DNA from 3 places in the Salinibacterium sp. 10G20-15 genome. Region 3 is predicted to be linked to each of the others. Evidence: predicted binding sites of a transcription regulator. Region 3 holds the regulator's gene; each other region holds the start of a gene.
What was found. The regulator HrcA, encoded in region 3, represses chaperone genes, less so after heat shock. The targets are predictions, from matches to a motif close to TTNGCACTCGNNNNNNNCGAGTGCNAA.

Region 1 (3,314 bases), 580 kb from region 3:
ACCTTCTGTCGACAACACTGCTGCCGGAGACGCGACCGCAGCGCCGGTTGCTCCCGAAGCAGCGCCAGCCGCAGCACCTTCTAACCCCTACGCTTCGACCAACGGAACTCCCGTTCCTGGTTATGCGAGCGGCCCCACTCCCGGCCAGGCGGCGTACAGTCCCGTGCCGGCAGGCCCGCCCAAGGGTTTGTCGATCGCTTCGATGGCAACGGGTATCTCGAGCATCGTTCTCACGTTCATGGCGCTCGGCTTCTTGCCCGGTATCGCTGCGGTTGTCTTGGGCCACATGGCACAGAAGAAGCAGCCCTACGCGCGTCCGTTCTGGCTCACGGGCCTCATCACCGGGTACATTGCCACCGCGCTTGGCTTGCTCACGATCATTGGCTGGATCGTATTCTTCGTTTTCGTGGCCAACGCTAGCTACGGCGGACCATACTACGGAAGCTATTAGGCAGTAGCTGCTGAGGGTTCAGCAAACGTCGTGCGCTGTGCGAGCAACGCACGACGTTTGCCGCCCACTCGCGTGAGTAGGAGTGTGGCGCTGTTTTCTCCCTTGAGCGAAAGAGATGTTCTGAAGGTCGCGGGGTCGATATCGACCCCGCGCTTTTTGATTTCTAAGGTTCCGATCTTGCGGCTGGCGAGTTCCTTCTTGAGCGAGCGCTTGTCGAGAGCGAAGTCGGCCACAATCTCAAAGCACGTGGCGAATGGGGTCGCGACTGCGGCATCCGCGCTGAAATAGGCAATCGATGTGTCGAGCATGCGAGCGTTTAGCTGACGAGCCAGATCACCAATGAGTCGTGCCCGGATGACAGAGCCGTCGGGTTCGTATAGATACTGGCCGAGTTCTCCCGCGACTTCGTCTTCGCTGTCGGCAGCTGCCGTGAGCTCGGCGGTGCCGTGATCGCCGATGACGAGGGCGGCTCGGCGGATGCCGGGGCGGGCTACCGCTCCGAACCAGAGCCCGAGCTCAACAACCTCGCGTCCGACTGACACCCATTGGGCTTCAGCATCGTCAGGGATGAGGTCGCGGTCGATGCCCGGGCCGAGTTTGATGCCTGTGGGGTAGTGCTCAGCGAGGCCAAAGGCGAAGTCGAGCGAGGGGGTCCAGTCGGCGGGGTTGGTGAGGCGCACGCGGGCGTCGCGGCGAGCGGGGTCGAGGTAGATGCCGTCGATGCCGGCCAGATCCGCAGATTCGGCGTCGCCGTGCACGACTTGGGCGTTGTGCCACGGCGCGAGGTTGAACGCTGCAATGGCGGCGGTCGTCTCGTCGCGCTCGACGGCGGTGACGTTGAGGTCAAGGGCGGCGATAGCGAGCGCATCCGCTCCGATGCCACAGCCAAGGTCGGCCACCCACTTCACCCCGGCTTTCGAGAAGCGGCCGGCGTGCTGGGCGGCGACGGAGAGGCGTGTTGCCTGTTCGAGCCCGGCCTCGGTGAAGAGCATCCGCTCGGCGAAGGGGCCAAATTTGCCCGCGGCTTTTGCGCGCAGTTTTGACTGGCTGAGAACAGCAGCGACAAGTTCCGGGCTGTGGCCTGCCTTGCGCAGCTCGGCGACGGTGCGCACGATTTCGTCGCTGGAGCTCCATGCTGGCAACGAGTCCAGGAGGCGAAGCCCTTGGGCGGAAAGTAGCTCGCGCAGTTCGCTCTGATTCATTCTCTAACCGTATCCGCATCCGAATTGGCACTCACGTTGATCGAGTGCCAACCAAGCCGTATAGTTGATCTGGCACTCCTACAGGGAGTGTGCCAGCCCAAGTACTTGAGAAAGAGGTCAAACGTGTCGGTGTCCATTAAGCCGCTCGAGGATCGCATTGTTATTAAGCAGGTTGACGCAGAACAGACCACCGCGTCTGGGCTCGTTATTCCTGACACTGCGAAGGAGAAGCCCCAGGAGGGTGAAGTAGTCGCCGTAGGTCCCGGTCGCATCGACGACAACGGAAACCGCGTGCCGCTCGACATCGCAGTCGGTGACAAGGTCATCTACTCCAAGTATGGCGGAACCGAGGTTAAGTACGGCGGAGAAGACCTTCTCGTGCTCTCGGCTCGCGACGTGCTCGCCGTAGTCGTTCGCTAACGCGATACTCATTTCTCGTCCGCCGTTTTCGGTAGGACAACTCGAAAGCCCAGGGCCCCGGCTCTGGGCTTTCGTCGTTTCCGGACGAAACCTGGGGCGCCCCACACATTGCGGATGGCGCTGAGCGTCCGTCGTCAGCCCTAGGATTTAGAAGTGACTTCTCCCTCGCCCGCTACCGACCGCGTTTCTCCGAGCGGTCTCGGCTTTGCTGTCTCCGCGTATGTCCTGTGGGGCGCCATGCCGATCGTGTTCTTCTCCCTTAAAGAGTCGGGCGCGATTGAAATTGTGGCCTGGCGAATCCTGCTCTCGCTCGTGTTTTGTGCAATCTTGTTGGTGTTTACTCGGGGCTATCGCCGAGTCATCGCCATCATTCGTGACCGCAGGACCGTGTGGACGCTCGGCTTGGGAGGCACCTTCGTCGTCGTTAACTGGCTGATCTATGTGTACGCAAGCCTCAACGGTCACATTGTCGAGGCGTCACTGGGGTACTTCACGAACCCGATCGTCACCGTGTTGCTCGGTGTCGTCATCCTGCGTGAACGGTTGCGACCGCTGCAATGGGTGGCACTGGGCATCAGCGCCTTCGCGGTTCTCGTGTTGTCGATTGGGTATGGCAGTTTCCCGTGGATTGCTCTCGGTCTGGCTTTCAGCTTCGGTTTCTATGGCCTCGTCAAGAAGAACGTGGGGCCGAAAGCGGATGCCGTCGGTGGCTTGGCTGTCGAGACCGCCTTTCTCGCCCCGATCGCCGTTGTCGTGCTGCTTGTTCTTTCTACAGAGGGGCAGCTCGCGGCAGGTACTGCGGGCGCCGGTCACCTCACATTAACGCTCTTTCTCGGCGCCATCACTGCGATTCCGTTGATCCTTTTTGCGGCGGCCGCCCGGCGACTGCCGCTAACGTACATGGGGCTCGCGCAGTACCTCGCGCCGATTCTGCAACTCATCGTCGCGGTCTTTATCTTTCACGAGGCGATGCCGCCCGAACGGTGGCTGGGCTTCGCAATCGTATGGGTGGCGCTTGCTATTCTTACCTTCGATCTTTTTCGCCACTCCTCGCGTACGCGGCTCGGTTCCTCAGCCGAGGCCCCCGGCGCCCCGTAGTATTCCTCTGGAGGCGCGCGATTACCCGAGATTGCCGCTGAGAGAGGGGAGCCATGGCCAAGTTTCGGTCGACTCAGTGCGCGGCAGTTGCGGCGCTCTTATTGCTGGCGCTCTCCGCCTGTAGCTCGCCGGTGACTCCCGTT
Region 2 (3,314 bases), 250 kb from region 3:
CGTGAAGGGCATCCGGTCTCAAGTGGATGTCGCCTACGAAACGCCTATGGCGATCGTCAACCGTGACCTCGCGGCCGTCGAAACCATCTTTATGCTGCCGAATCCCGCGCACGCGCACGTCTCCAGCTCGCTCGTTCGCCAGGTTGCGGCGCTCGGCGGAGATGTTGCGCCGTATGTTCCTCGGGTGGTTTCTGAGTTTTTGCAAGCGCCGCGCGACTAACACCGGCACAATGGGTCTATGACTCTCACTCTCGGATACAAAGCGTCAGCCGAACAATTTGCCCCGCGTGAACTCGTAGAGATTGCGGTGGCGGCCGAAGCTCACGGCATGGAGAGTGTTGCGGTCAGCGACCACTTCCAGCCGTGGCGTCACGAGGGCGGTCATGCGCCGTTCTCGCTGAGCTGGATGGCAGCGGTCGGTGAGCGCACGAGCACGATCCGTATCGGCACGAGCGTGATGACTCCGACTTTCCGTTACAACCCCGCCGTGCTCGCTCAGGCCTTCGCCACGATGGGGTGCCTGTACCCGGGGCGCATCATGCTCGGGGTGGGAACGGGCGAGGCACTCAACGAGATCGCCACCGGATTCCGCGGTGCCGGTGAGCAAGACTGGCCCGAGTTCAAGGAACGCTTCGCTCGCTTGCGTGAATCGGTTCGCCTCATGCGCGAACTGTGGACCTCAGACCGCGTGTCGTTCGAGGGAGAGTACTACTCCACTCACGGTGCGAGCATTTATGACCGCCCCGACCAGCCCATCCCGATCTACATCGCCGCCGGTGGCCCCATGGTGGCACGCTACGCCGGCCGTGCCGGTGACGGTTTCATTTGCACGTCGGGCAAGGGCATGGAGCTCTACAACGACGCGCTGATCCCCGGCGTGAAGGAGGGTGCAGCCAAGGTCGATCGCAAGTTCGAAGACATCGACCGGATGATCGAGATCAAGCTCTCGTACGACACCGATGCTGAGCTCGCGCTCGAAAACACCCGTTTCTGGGCTCCGCTTGCGCTCTCCAAAGAGCAAAAGCACGACATCACCGACCCCATCGAGATGGAGCGTGCCGCTGACGCTCTGCCGATCGAACAGATCGCGTCGCGGTGGATCGTGGGCAACGACCCCGACAAGATCGTCGAAGCGATTCGACCATACGTGGAGGCCGGCCTCAACCACCTCGTATTCCACGCGCCCGGTGGCGACCAGCGTCGCTTCCTCGAACTTTTCGAGCGCGATATCGCTCCGCGACTGCGGGCGTTGTAGGGCCTAGGGCGCGAGACGCGCACACGGTTTAATTGACGATGGGCGGATGCGTGAAGCATCCGCCCATCGTTGTTGTGCCGGCAATCAACTCCGCCGGCTACAGCATGCCGTCTAGCTCGTGACAGCGACTTTCTCGGTCGATCGAGCCTGGTTGGCGGAGTTAGTGCTGACCTCGATCTTGCGAGGTTTTGCCTTCTCCGACACTGGGATGATCACGCTGAGTACACCGTTGTCGTAGCTGGCACTGATGTTGTCGCGGTCGATGCCCGCACCGATGCTGAACTGGCGAAGGTAGGAACCGTAGCGGCGCTCCTGCGAGAGCCATTTGGCTCCTTCGCGCTCGCCAGCGGTGCGCTCGGCGCGAATGGTGAGGAGCTGACCGTCAACGTCAACGTCAACGGAGCCGGGATCGACGCCCGGAAGGTCGGCGGTGAGAACGTACTCGTCAGCCTGGCGGTAGAGATCCACGGGCATGGGCTGGGTGCCGACGCGGGACTGGGCAGCGGAGGTGAGCCTGTCGAGTTCGGCAAAAGGATCAAATGACAGTGTCATGGGAAACCCCTTTCTCAAAGTTGAGTCACCGTGACTCAACAATCAAAAATTAGCACTCTCGCCCCGAGAGTGCCAAGTCGTTTTGCTCAAAGTTCGCTGACAACGAAACGACCGCCGCCGGAGAGCTGCGGCGACGGTCGAATACGTGGTTCTCATCGGATGATGAGCCGCGGATATTTCTGCTCAGTGCGAGCACGGGCCAGCGCCACACGCTCGCGGCGGAGCTGGTGTTGAGCCCGCAGTTCAGCCGACGCGAGCAGTCGAGCGCGGTGCGGCCGGCGGCTCCACGTGATGAGAGCGACGCCGAGATGCAGAGCAAGACGGTCGATGACTCCCACACGACGTGCTGCCGCAGGGCGCGGCTCGTCGACGGGACGAGGTTCGGGCGGATGGTCACGGCGGTCTTTCGGAGCCGCCAGAGTTGCGTTCATGAGGTGTCTTTCGTGAAAAAAGTGGATGCGGAAGGTGCGCACAATTGCGCTGTTTCAGGTGGCGACCCAACGGCATCCCACAGTGATCGCGAGTCGCTGAAGAAGGGAAGACCATCGAGAGGCGAACGCACCCATGAAGGGGGTGCAGACTCGTCAGTCGTCGCAGTCTCGCGATGATCGAGTTGGGTCGTGTGCTCCGTGAGCGCCGCCACCGTCAGAACCGGTGAGCGGAGAGCGCTAACCGGTTAGGCGGTGAGGGTGCCGACGGAGCCGGCGGTCGTGGGGTTCTTCGTAATGGTGAAAACAAACACGCGAGGCTCCTTTCAATAGTTGGCGTTTGCTCAGTGTAAGGCGGGCAGTCGCTGACGGCAAGACCCGATTTAGGTGCGATGCAAAGCCGTGATGATGGCCTCCGAGAGCTCAGCCGGTTTCGTGAACTGCGGCCAGTGCCCGGTGGGGAGGTCTACGAGTTCGAGGTCGGTGAGCTGAGCGAGTTCGGTCGCGAAGGGTGCACCCTCGCTCATCCACTCTCGCACTTGCTCGGAAGGGAACTCGCAACAGATTACGGTGGCGGGCACGCTGAAGCGCGCCGGCGTGGAGAGCGATTGCGGGGTGGTTGCGATCAGTGCTGGCTGGGGGATCGCAATTTCTTGAAACCACGTGCGCAGTTCGTCGGTCAGGTCAACGAGGTCTTCATCGTCGAAGATGCTCCAGTCAGGCAGTGGGATCTCACCGTCAACGGTCGGCAGTTCGGTGTTGATGGGCATGCCGTTCGGCAGTGGCACGGTGTCGACGTGCACGATTCTGGCCAAGCACGTGGGCCGGGCATCCGCTACCGCGTGGGCAATGGGGCCACCGCCGCTATGGGCAACGAGGGCAATGCGGGGCGTCGGTCGCTCGTCTTCGTCGTCGTTTCCGTTCTCGCTGCCGTCGGCCTCGACATGAGTGAGGGCGTCAACCACCGCGACCACCGCCGCGATGTGGTCGGCCAGGGTTACCGTCGCGCGGTTGGTGTCACGGCGTCGCAAGCCAGGGAGGGTGAGCGGATGCGCGGTGTGGCCAGCATCTCGAAGAGC
Region 3 (3,314 bases):
CAGACTCGTAATGCCTCGATCGCGAATGGTGAGAACCTCGCCGCTCTGCGTACCGGGCTTGATGGTGACATCGATTTCTCCGTCGAGGCCGTCGAGCTTGACCGTGGTGCCCAGAATCGCATCGATCATTTCGACCTCGACCGTGGCCAGAAGATCGTCATCGGCACGACTGAAGATGTCGTGGTGGCGAACCTTAATCTCGAGGAACAGGTCTCCATTGGGGCCACCGGCGGGACCAACCTCACCCTGACCGGGCATCTGCAGACGCAGCCCCGTCTCAACACCGGCTGGGATGTCGACCGAGAGAGTGCGTTGCGCACGAACGCGCCCCTGGCCGGCACACGTAGCGCAGGGGTTGACGATGATGTTGCCGTAACCGCGACAGGTGCCACAGGGGCTCGACGTCATGACGTTGCCGAGAAGGCTTCGTACCTGACGCTGGATCTGGCCGGTGCCTTGACAAATATCGCACCGCACGGGTGAAGTGCCAGGAGCCGCGCAGCTGCCCTCACACGTCTCGCACAGCTCGGCCGTGTTGACCTCAATGTCGCGCGTAACGCCGAACATGGTGTCTTTGAGGCTGACCTCAACGCGAAGCAATGCGTCTTGACCGCGCTCTCGACGGGATCGCGGGCCGGCGGTCTGACCGCCGCCCCCACCGCCGAAGAACGTCTCGAAGATGTCGCCGAAACCGAAGTTGGCGCCGCCGCCGAAGCCGCCGCTGCCGCCCATGTCGTATTGCTGACGCTGTTGCGGATCGCTCAGCACGTCGTACGCATGCGTAACTGTTTTGAAGCGCTCCGACGCATCCGCACTGGGGTTGACGTCGGGATGCAATTCCCGCGCAAGCTTGCGGTAGGCCTTCTTAATTTCCTCCGGGCTTGCTTCGCGCGCAACGCCGAGGGCTTCGTAGTGATCTGCCAAAGTTCCGATCGCTCCTTACGAGCTCAGTTGTCTTCCAAAAGCCGCGACAGGTATCGCGCCACTGCGCGAACCGCCGCCATGTTGTTCGAATAGTCCATGCGCGTGGGGCCAAGCACGCCCAAGCGCGAAACACCGCCGCCGGAGGAGGAGTACCCTCCCGTGACGACCGAAGTTTCTTCTAAACCAAATTCTGCGTTTTCTCGCCCAATGCGAGTTGAAACTGATCCATTTGCCACTTCCATCTCCCCGAAGAGGCGCAACAACGTTACTTGCTCTTCTATTGCCTCAAGAACAGGAAAAATGCTGCCAGTGAAATCTTGCTCAGTGCGAGCGAGGTTTGCGGTACCAGCGAGAACGAGCTTGTCAGCGCGATTAGCAAGAACCTGCTCGATCAAGCTTGTAGCGATTTGGCCAACAAAAGCCTGACGCACGGGGGGAAAAATTTCTGCGAAGCTGGCGAGTTGCTCGGCAGCGTCGGGGAGAGACTGCCCGGTAAGTGCGGAGTTCAGCTTGGCGCGAACCTCACCCAAGAATGACTCATCCAGCGGTTCGGAGACGTCGAGGAGCCGTTGTTCTACGCGACCGGAGTCGGTGATGAAAACCGTCATGATTCGCGTGGCGTGCAACGGAACGAGTTCGACATGCCGCACGCGAGCCGTCGCGAGCGAGGGATACTGCACAAGCGCCACGCTGTTTGTCAGTTGCGAGAGCAAGCGAACCGAACGTGCGAGGACATCGTCTAAATCGTCTGCTTGACCGAGGAACGATTCAATGGCTTGGCGTTGCGCGCTCGTCAAAGGGCGCAAATCGGCCAATTGGTCGACGAACATGCGATAGCCCTTGTCGGTCGGCACCCGCCCCGATGACGTGTGAGGTGCCGTAATGAGCTCTTCGTCTTCAAGCAAAACCATGTCGTTTCGAATTGTCGCTGCCGACACCCCGAAGGAATGCCGCTCAACAATTGACTTAGATCCGACAGGCTCGCGCGTAGCAACGTAGTCCTGGACGATGACTCGAAGCACGTCAAGTCCGCGGGCGGAAACCATGCCACCACCCACCTCTCTCGATTGGCACTCAATCCGTTCGACTGCCAATCTTACTCGACACACCACGAGACAGCCGTTGCACCGCGCGAGTCATAGCGCTAGCGTGTCTGTGTACTTGGGCGCTACCTTTTTGAGGAAATGCTCAGGTGTAACACCGAGCACTTTGATGAAACCCGGGAAGTTCCCTCGTTCACCTGAAAGGCACGAACACATGACTGACGCAAATCCGCAGCCCGCAGCACCGCAGCCGGCAGCTCAACTGACCGAGGCTGAGGACAAGCAGTGGGCATCATTCGCTCACCTTGGTGGAATCATCGGATTCCTCCCCGCGCTTATTATCTGGTTGGTATTCAAAGACCGCGGCGCCTTCACTAACACTGAAGCAAAGGAAGCCCTGAACTTCCAGATCACCATCGCGATCGCCTACGTGATCTCGAACATTTTGGTCGCCGTTGTTATCGGCGCAATCTTGCTCCCGATCGTATTCATTGTTTCGCTGATCTTCTCGATCATCGGCTTCACGAAAGCCAAGGACGGCGCGAACTACCGTTACCCGTTCGCTCTGCGCCTCATCAAGTAAGTCTGCTTATCGGCTAGGCCGATAGCGAGTAGCCTCGGGAGCTTCTGCTCTCGAGGCTACTTTTTTGTCCAAGTAGGGCTTTAATGGAGGCATGTCAGATTCAACGCCTCCCCCCGCCTCGCCGTACGCGCCGATCCAACCGATGAGTCCGAGCGACGAGAAGCTCTGGGCAACGCTGATCCACGTCGGTGGAATCTTCTTCTGGTTTGTTCCTGCCCTCATCGGCTACCTCGTGTTGAAAGACCGCGGGCCTTTCGTGCGCGCTCACACAAAAACGGCGCTTAACTTCCAGATCACGATGGGAATCGGCTATGTCGCTGGAATGATTCTCAGCGTCATCTTCATCGGCCTGTTGCTCGTGATTGGCGTGGGAATCGTCATCCTCATCTTCAGCATCATTGCCGCCGTCGCCGCTAACAACGGTCAGGCGTACAAATACCCGTTGACCATCGAGTTCATCAAGTAACTCGACCTTTCGCGTTCGCGCGAACTTTCGCTCTACACGGGGGCGTCTGCTAGCAATCGCCGCACGACGGCATCCGCGAGCAGGCGCCCTTTCAGCGTGAGGGTGAGGGTTCCCTTAAACGCCGCGGGAGCATCCACCAGTTCATCGGCAATCAGCCCGGCGACTGCTGTGCGGCCTTCAGCATCGAGAGTTGCCGTTTTCAGACCGTCACGCACTCGTGCCCGAAGAAGCACGTGCTCCAAATACTTACTCGAGTCGGCGAGTGTCTCACGCCCGGCTCCCGGTGAGTGCCCGGCAG

Region 1: groES (co-chaperone GroES) is a predicted target of HrcA. The motif match lies at 1,678-1,704, and genes of this name have one in related genera.
Region 2: ACR3YK_RS09485 (Hsp20/alpha crystallin family protein) is a predicted target of HrcA. The motif match lies at 1,857-1,883, and genes of this name have one in related genera.

Annotation. Positions count from the first base shown of each region.
Region 1 is NZ_CP195118.1:1,634,266-1,637,579, forward strand. Features, by position in the region: gene ACR3YK_RS07835 (DUF4190 domain-containing protein) at 1-451, shown strand, start outside; gene ACR3YK_RS07840 (class I SAM-dependent methyltransferase) at 448-1,653, opposite strand; gene groES (co-chaperone GroES) at 1,777-2,073, shown strand; gene rarD (EamA family transporter RarD) at 2,227-3,171, shown strand; gene ACR3YK_RS07855 (ABC transporter substrate-binding protein) at 3,225-3,314, shown strand, end outside.
Region 2 is NZ_CP195118.1:1,968,985-1,972,298, forward strand. Features, by position in the region: gene coaD (pantetheine-phosphate adenylyltransferase) at 1-220, shown strand, start outside; gene fgd (glucose-6-phosphate dehydrogenase (coenzyme-F420)) at 239-1,255, shown strand; gene ACR3YK_RS09485 (Hsp20/alpha crystallin family protein) at 1,367-1,807, opposite strand; gene ACR3YK_RS09490 (hypothetical protein) at 1,960-2,238, opposite strand; gene ACR3YK_RS09495 (alpha/beta fold hydrolase) at 2,619-3,314, opposite strand, start outside.
Region 3 is NZ_CP195118.1:2,216,331-2,219,644, reverse strand. Features, by position in the region: gene dnaJ (molecular chaperone DnaJ) at 1-924, opposite strand, end outside; gene hrcA (heat-inducible transcriptional repressor HrcA) at 948-1,970, opposite strand; gene ACR3YK_RS10765 (DUF4870 domain-containing protein) at 2,182-2,550, shown strand; gene ACR3YK_RS10760 (DUF4870 domain-containing protein) at 2,642-3,016, shown strand; gene hemW (radical SAM family heme chaperone HemW) at 3,049-3,314, opposite strand, start outside.